Thiohalobacter thiocyanaticus: one gene and its partner. The protein of the gene in region 2 interacts with the protein of the main gene of each other region in a pairwise test. Links are inferred from orthologs where the notes say so. Each region holds a gene or a part of one and is shown on either strand. Other genes may lie near its edges.

Region 1 (2,953 bases), 380 kb from region 2 along the record:
TATTCGAGCGCGGCCTCCAGCACCTTCAGGGCGCCGTCCCGATCGCCGTTGCGCTCCAATCGATGGGCCCAGCGATTGTACTGACCGCTGGCGGCCTCGCGGATGGCCTGGGCGAAGCGGGCCGGCGACCACTCCCCGGAGCGTTTGAAGGGGGAGAGCTTCACCGGCCTTTCCCCGCTGGCCGGCACCAGCACATGGAAGGATGGGAATCCCGACCCGCCATACTGCCTGAACAGCTTGTTCTCGCTCGCCCCCTTTTCCGGCTCCAGTTCCACCTTCTGCATCCCCGACAGGGTGCTGCGCACCTCGCCCTCGCGCAGATAGCGCGTATTCAGCTTGCGGCACCAGCCGCACCAGTCGGCATGGAAATACACCACCAGCGGCGCGCTGGAGCGCTCGGCAGCAGCGTGCGCCCGCGAATGCCCCAGGTAGCCATGGCGCCAGTCGGACCAGGAGGGGGGTTGGGCAATTGCTGAATTGGCGATCAGAAGCAGAAAGACCAGGGCCATGTATTTGTTTGTGATTTTCATGGGCAAGGGTGTGTGCTTTATTGTTAATTGAACGCAGCCGTGCGTCCGCATCGTGGTTCTGTGTGCCTGAAACAGCGGTTATTCAAACAAAGTCAGCAGTTCCCGGCCTGCCGGAGAAGCCTTCAATACGCTGCCCTGGTCATACCAGTCGCCCAGCACGATGCGCCGGGCAGGGCGGCCGTCGAGCTCGAATTCGTGCACGGCGGGACGGTGGGTGTGGCCGTGGATCAGGGTCTGCACGCCGGCCTCGCGCATGGCCGTGATGACGGCCTCCGGATTGACGTCCATGATCTCGGGCCGCTTGGCGGCGGTCTGTTCGCGGCTGGTCTCGCGCAGACCGGCGGCCATGCGGCGGCGCTCGGCCAGGGGCAGGGCCAGGAATTGCCGCTGCCAGTCGGGATCGCGCACCTGGCGGCGGAACGCCTGGTATTCCAGGTCATCGGTGCAGAGGGTGTCCCCGTGCATCAGCAGGGTCGGGGTGCCGTAGAGGTCGATGCGGGCGGGGTCGTCGATGAGCCGGGCGCCGCAGCCTTCGGCGAAGGCGGGGCCGAGCAGGAAGTCACGGTTGCCGTGCATGATGTTCAGCACGATGCCGCGTTCGCTCACCAAGCGCAGCCGGTCGCTGATCGCCTGACAGGCCGCTGCGTCCTCGTCGTCGCCGATCCAGGCCTCGAACAGATCGCCGAGGATATACAGGGCCTCGGTCTGGCTGGCGTCCAGTGCGTCCAGAAAGCGGGTGAACAGCGCCAGGATCTCCGGGCGCTGCGGATCCAGATGCAGGTCGGAGATGAACAGGGTGTTCATGTGGGAGAGGGGAGCGGCCGCCGCACGGCGGCCGCGTGGAGCCTATTCCTCGACGGTGACCTTCTCGATCACCACGTCTTCCTGCGGCACGTCCTGGTGACCGCCCTTGCTGCCGGTGGCGACCTGCTCGATGGCATGCACCACGTCCAGGCCCTCGGTCACTCTGCCGAACACGCAGTAGCCCCAGCCCTGCGGCGTGGGCGAGGTGAAGTTGAGGAAGTCGTTGTCCTTCACATTGATGAAGAACTGTGCCGAGGCCGAATGCGGGTCCGGGGTGCGGGCCATGGCGATGGCGCCCTCGACGTTCTTCAGGCCGTTGTCGGCCTCGTTCTTGATCGGGGGACGGGTCTGCTTCTGGGTCATGCCGGGCTCGAAGCCGCCGCCCTGGATCATGAAACCGGGGATGACGCGGTGGAAGATGGTGCCGTCGTAGAAGCCGGCACGGGCGTATTCCAGGAAGTTCTCCACGGTCACGGGGGCCTTGTCGGCGTCGAGTTCGAGGACGATGTCGCCCATGGTGGTCTGCATGCGTACGGTCACGGGTTCGGCTCCTTGGTCGGGTGCGGCGTGAAGGTTGAAGCCGGCGAGCAGCAGCAGGGCCGGCCAGAATCGGAACAGTCGTTTCAGCATGATGGCGTGCTCGTTGCGGCGGTTGGAAGGGGGATGATAACGGCTTTCCCGGCGGGGCAAAACCCGGAACAGCCAGGGAGGCCTGCGGAAACGGACCCGTGGCGGGGCTAGATTACTGGTGCCGGTCGGGGAACCGGGTATCTGGCACCTGGAACCTCATATGGGCTATGATTCCGGCCGCATGAGCCAGCCCGCCGTCAAAACCCGTTTTGCCCCGAGCCCCACGGGGGAGATGCACCTGGGCAACGCCCGCACCGCCCTGTTCAATGCGCTCTATGCCCGACATCACGGGGGTGTTTTCCTGCTGCGCATCGAGGACACGGACCGCGAGCGCAGTCGTTCCGAGCACAGCGAACAGCTGCAGCGTGATCTGCGCTGGCTGGGCCTGGACTGGCAGGAAGGGCCGGGGGTGGAAGGCGGGGCCGGGCCCTATGTCCAGTCCGAGCGGGCGGGGATCTATGAGCATTATTATGACCGGCTGATTGCGGCCGATCTGGCCTACCCCTGCTATTGCAGCGAACAGGAGCTTGCCATCGCGCGCAAGGCGCAGCAGGCCGCCGGCCAGCCGCCGCGCTACCCCGGTACCTGCGCCCGGCTCAGTGCCGACGAACGCGCGCGCCGCGCGGGGGAGGGCAGGCGGCCGACCCTGCGCTTCCGGGTGCCGCCGGGTCAGACCATCGAATTCAATGACAGTGTGCGGGGAGCGCAGCGCTTTCGCAGCGAGGAGATCGGGGATTTCATCATCCGCCGGGCCGACGGCAGCGCGGCCTTCTTCTTCAGCAATGCCATCGATGATGCCCTGATGGGGGTGACGCATGTGCTGCGCGGCGAGGATCATCTGACCAACACGCCGCGCCAGCTCATGCTCCTGAACGTGCTGGAGCTGCCGGCACCGGCCTATGGCCACATCGCCATGATCGTGGGCGAGGACGGCGCGCCCCTGTCCAAGCGCCACGGCAGCCAGAGCCTGCGCCAGCTGCGCGAGACCG
Region 2 (5,289 bases):
ACAACGACCATTGTCAGTCCAAGCGTAACTATGAGTGATTCCGGTGCCAAGGGTTTTACAACGTCATATACATAAAACCACCAAATAGCGGAAAAAGGAAACGTGCATACCACAAATAGCCAAAACGCTAATATGGCCTCGTCACCACCAATAGTAGAAAAGTAAGCTAATGCTATGCTTAGCATTAGCCACGTTATTCGAATTCTTATATATGTCACTTTGCTTGCCAATTTATCTGCCCCCGAATCCGTTATGCTAGGAGTTAGTTCGCTCGACATTGTGCAAGGCACGTAGATAGGTTGGTGGAGTTGTAGGTCTGACAATTCTGACCGGCACTGAGGTCAACACTGTAGTTGGGAATATCTTTGTTTAGCCATTGATCTACAATGCATCGATCAACGCAATCATTCTCCTTGTTTACAGCATCACAACTTTTAGGATCAAAATTCTCTTCCTCTTTCAGGAGTCCTGGGCTGTCTATCGGATTTCCACTGGGTACAAGTCCTCGACAATGGAATCCAGAAGACGTATCGCCAACACATTGGAATTCGTGAAATAACGGCCCAGGCTGGATGGTAATCGGTAAGTGATCAAGCGGGCTTAAATTCCTCCTGCACTGCAGAGTATCAAGCCCAAAAGCGTCGGTGAAGATTAGAGGATTTCCTTCCGCATAAAGATATGTATTCAACCCGCCCGCAAGCCCAATCGGATCGCTGGTCATATACCGCCCTGTATCCGGATCGTAGTACCGGTGGTAGTTGTAATGCAGCCCGCTTTCAGCATCGTAATACTGCCCCGGAAACCGCAGATTGAACACCACCTCCCGCCCATCCCCATCCGGGTCCTCGTTGACCGTGGCCCACCCGAACGGCGTATGGGTCACCGACCAGACTTTGGTGCCGGTCTCATCGGTCAGGGCCTTGGGAGTGCCCAGGTCATCGTTGTGGATGTAGTACAGGTTGGTGTCGTAGACGCTCGCCTGGCAGGTGCCGGTATTGATGCATCCGATCATGGCATTCATATCCTGACTGTCGTTAACTCCGTCGCCGGTCAGATCATAGACAGAATCCGGGCCGCTCGATGAACTGTAGTGCAGGAAGTACCACTCGTAGAAATCCTCCAGGGTGATCACGCCGTCGCCGTCGAAGTCCCCGTTCAGGATAGCCTCATCGCTGGCCGGTACGTGTTCGAGCATGGCCAGGGGTTTGCCGTTGAGGTAGATGTACTCACGGGTGACCTGTCCAGTGGGGCCGGTCTCGGCCAGCAGTTCCCCGTTGAGGCCGCAGATGTAGCTGCGCTTGGGACCCTGGCCGATCGCGCCCGGAACCTTCACCAGCCGATAGACCCGCTGCCCGAGGCCGTTGTACCTGTAGTCGGCCGTGTTCGTAACTGACGCGAGACGGTTGTCCGGGGTGTAGGTCAGCGTCATCCCGCGCAATGCGGTGGTATTGCCGTTCGCGTCCAGCACAATGGCCTGGCTGTCCCCGTCAAGTTGCGCCAGTCGGTTGGTCTGGGGGGTATAGCCGTAGGTCGTTATCTGGCTATCAACTTCCATTCGGGTCCGGTTGCCATTGCGGTCATAGGCATAATCGCGGTTGCCGAAATATCCACTGCTGGCGGTGTCGATCCGATCCAGAGCATCATAGGTGAAGGTTGGACTTTCCGAACCCGCGTAGGCAACCAGGTTGCCGTTGGCATCGTAGCTGCTGTAGGGGTTGATCCACTGGTAGTAGGGGCCGGAGTATCGCCACGCCGGACGGTAAGCCTGATCATAGCCTTCATAGTACTGCTGGCCGTTGCCGAACACACCGTTCATCAATTCACCGAAGGCGTGGTAAATGCCGTTCTGTAACAACGGAGTGGCGATGCCGTTGTACTGAAGCTGGACGGCGGTGATATTACCGCTGGCGTCGAACACATAGTCCACCTCCGCGCCGCTGGGATAACGGATCCCGGAGACGCGGCCGGTCGCATCATAGATGTAGGACACTGAACCTGCCGCGATCTGAATCCCGGGCCAGGTCACCACCGCCTGGTCGGCCTGAGCGACTTCACCGAAGGCGGTATAACTGTAGTCGAGGCTGGTGTCGGTGCGTGTCATCCGGCACAGCCGCCCCTGCCCGTTGGGGCAGGTGTCGTAGACGTAGCTGACGTCGCTCTCCGTCCCGGGGCCGTCGACGGCGGTGAGGCGGTTCAGGGCGTCGTAACTGTAGGTGAATTCCTGGCCCTTGGCGTCGGTTTTCCCGATCAGGTTGCCGGCGGCATCGTAGCGGAATGTTGTCGTGCCGGTGTCGGGGCTGGTCTGGCTGACCAGATTCCCAAGGTCGTCGTAGGCGTAGGTCGTGGTACCGTCATTGGGGTCGGTAACGGTGGTCAGGTTGTCCTGAACGTCATATGCATAGGCCGTGGCCGCACTGGCTGTGGCAGGGTCGCTGCCGACGACATTCTGAACGGTACGAGTCAGGCGATGCAAGGCGTCATAGCTGTACTCGGTTACCGCACCGCGACCGTCGGTCTGGCGGTTCAGGGTACCGTCGGGGGCATAGTCGTAGTCGACCGTTTCGTTGACCTGAACGCTGGAATTGAGCTGATTGTAGATGTCGAAAGCCTGGGTAAGCTGTTTGCGCAAATAACCCCCCATATCATGGATGCTTTCGGCCTCGCGGTTGCCTTCGGTATCCAGGGTGTATTCGATGTAGTTGCCCAGGCCGTCGGTGATGCGCACCAGCCGGCGGGCATCATCGTAGCCCAAGGTGAGCGTGGTGGCCTCGGGGGTTCCGTAACCCTGGGTGATGCTTTCGACCTCTCCTGTCGCCAGATAGGTCCAACGGGTCTTGCGCTGTTCGCCACTGGTTGTATCGGTCACCACCAGCTGTTTCAGCCTGTCATTGCCCGGATAATAGTAATAGTTGAGCCGCAGGGCACCCCGGTGCTCCTTGCGCAGCTTACCGGTCGCGGTATATCTCAGATTGCGGCGCTCCAGGACGCCATTGGCGCCCTCGACCTCCTTGAGCCGGCCGCGGTCCTCGCCATAGGCCGGGTCGTTGGGATAGTAGCGGTAATGCGTCATATCACCGACGTCGGTGCGCGGACCGTCGATGAGGCTGAGTTGGTGCAGGGGGCCGTTGTACTCGTAGCGGGTGGTGCGGGTGACTATGCTGCCGTCTGGAGCATAGCCGTTGACCGTTTCGGTCAGGCGGTTGCCCCAGTCGTCGTAGGTGTAGCGGGTAACCTTCTGCGCACCAGGGTAGACCGAGGGTTCGAGGATTTCGGTGATCCTGTTGTAGAAGCGTGGGTCATAGTCGTACTCGATCAGGCGCTCTTCCGGCGTGCCGACGGCTTCGATCTTGTAGCCGTACTGACCCTTGGCGTCGTAGTCGCCGTACTGGGTGGTGAGGCCGTTTTCGGTTTTGGACAGCAGGTTGTTGTTGGCGGGGTCGTAGGTATAACTGGTATCGCCGCCGTTGGCGCAGGTGCTGCAGCCGGGGCCACTGATGCCGGTGACCAGGGCCGTGCCCAGATTGACGTCGGTGGTGTAGGTGGTGGACTGACCGCGGGAGTTGGTGACAGTGCGGGTGCCGGTGATGTCGTCGTAGGTGATATCGACGCGTTGGGCGTTTCCGGCGTGGTAGCTAGCCTTGGCGCGGCCGTCGGCGTAGTACTCGTAGGTGGCGTAGCGTATGCCGCGTTCGTCAGTGATGCCGGTCAGGGCGTGCGGCCATCGTGAATTCTCATAGTGATACTGCAATATAGTACCATCTGAATTATAGACATACTCCAGATTACCGTTGACATCATAAGCATATTGCCACGCAATGCCGGAATCACCCGCCACAGATGCCAGTCTTTGCTTGTCGTCATAACTGAGCGCGAGACTCCTCCCCAGCGCCTCATCTACAACTTGAGAAACCCGGCCATATTCCCGGTGCACCGTAACAATGCTTCCGTCAATATATTCAATATGCGTCAGAAGCTTGTCTTTATTGTAATATTCAATAAAACCTTCAGCGGAATGGAATTCCCAGCCAGTCCCGGTTTTATTCAACTCCATGCTGACATCCGCATCCGGCAGCCATACATCACCTGACTCATGAAACTGCAAAACCTTTCCATCCGGACGAAACAAAAACGCCGTCGCCGAACTTCCGCCATGAACAACCAAGGACCTGTCGTAACTATGCCGCCATTTTGTTCCCAGCCCGCCGCTGAACACATAAGGACTACTGTTGTAATATCGAACGAATTCAAGTTTTGAACCAGGCCGAATCGAATAATCCTTTCTCTTGTAGAATTTGCTTCCAGTCGACGGGTTTATTGGGTTACCCACCCGTCCACCCCCGCAATCATCAGGCTTACCCTGATTTTTTGCCATATCGAATCCGCACTGATATTCAACCAGGCACAGAAGTTCGTCATGGCGCAATTCGCCTTCATCGCAATACGCATCCACCGGCACATTGGCTTCATCGCTGCGTCTGCTATACCCCTCCCTGACCGGGTCCGCCTTTGCGCCCACCAACCTTTTAGACAATGATCCCGGAGCGACATAAAACCATAAAGTTCTATCATAACGCGTCATAGGACCTGTCTTTCGCCATCTGAATCTGTAATCAAACGCTTGCTCTACATCAGATATGACATTACTCATGTACTCATAGCCGTCCGCATAAAACCATGGCCCGCCACCGGGATAACCCCAGTAACTGCTCGGCTCGATTTCCGCCACGTAGATCGGAACCAGTTCTTTTTCAGGATAAAGGTAGGACTCGCACGTTTTCGCAAACGAATACTTTCCCGGAAACGCCGCAAGGAAAACACATGACATGAGTATATTGACGCGCTCCATCGCATTCATGATTTTATTCCCTTTATTGCGCCGGTCGTTCCGTGACCGGGCAGAAGATTTCAATGCATCAGACGGGGACCTCAGGGACAGGCATGGTGCAATATCATCTCGCCTGAAAATAATATTATGCTGTCGGTAACGCGATCCTACATCTTCAGTTTGAATTTTACTGTAGTATTATTACGCTCGTTTATGTAATTCCTGTATTACAAATTCATGCCTGACAGTCTGCGGAACATCGAGCATCAAGCCTGGCTGTCAACCTTCTCCAGCACCTGACTCGGCCAGTCGCCGGAGCGGTAGTAGTCGAAATGCGCCTGCATCTGCTCGAAGGCGGTGTCGCGTTCGGCTTTGGTGGCGTACCAGCGCTCCCAGTGCCAGTCCTCGCCGAGCAGGTGCGGGAGGGCCATGGGGTCGCCTTCGGGGAGGCGGCCGCGGATGCC

The links.
Region 1: the proteins of CFK21_RS05945 (region 2) and CFK21_RS07655 interact in binary tests that used the Escherichia coli proteins (3 or more experiments, as listed by UniProt). The link is inferred for Thiohalobacter thiocyanaticus from one-to-one orthologs.

What each region holds. Positions count from the first base shown.
Region 1 is NZ_AP018052.1:1,648,991-1,651,943, forward strand. Bases 120-2,953 are described here. They hold CFK21_RS07655 (peptidylprolyl isomerase), read right to left. Parts: upstream 1,863-2,953; coding sequence 1,377-1,862; downstream 120-1,376. Other genes in these bases: CFK21_RS07645 (thioredoxin family protein), read right to left, coding at 120-530; CFK21_RS07650 (UDP-2,3-diacylglucosamine diphosphatase), read right to left, coding at 609-1,334; gltX (glutamate--tRNA ligase), read left to right, coding at 2,146-2,953. Outside these bases: more of CFK21_RS07645, read right to left, coding at 1-119. UniProt on the Escherichia coli protein: PPIases accelerate the folding of proteins. It catalyzes the cis-trans isomerization of proline imidic peptide bonds in oligopeptides.
Region 2 is NZ_AP018052.1:1,266,457-1,271,745, reverse strand. What follows is about bases 63-5,232. They hold CFK21_RS05945 (RHS repeat-associated core domain-containing protein), read right to left. Parts: upstream 4,856-5,232; coding sequence 263-4,855; downstream 63-262. Other genes in these bases: CFK21_RS05940 (hypothetical protein), read right to left, coding at 5,092-5,232. Also shown: more of CFK21_RS05940, read right to left, coding at 5,233-5,289. UniProt on the Escherichia coli protein: Rhs elements have a nonessential function. They may play an important role in the natural ecology of the cell.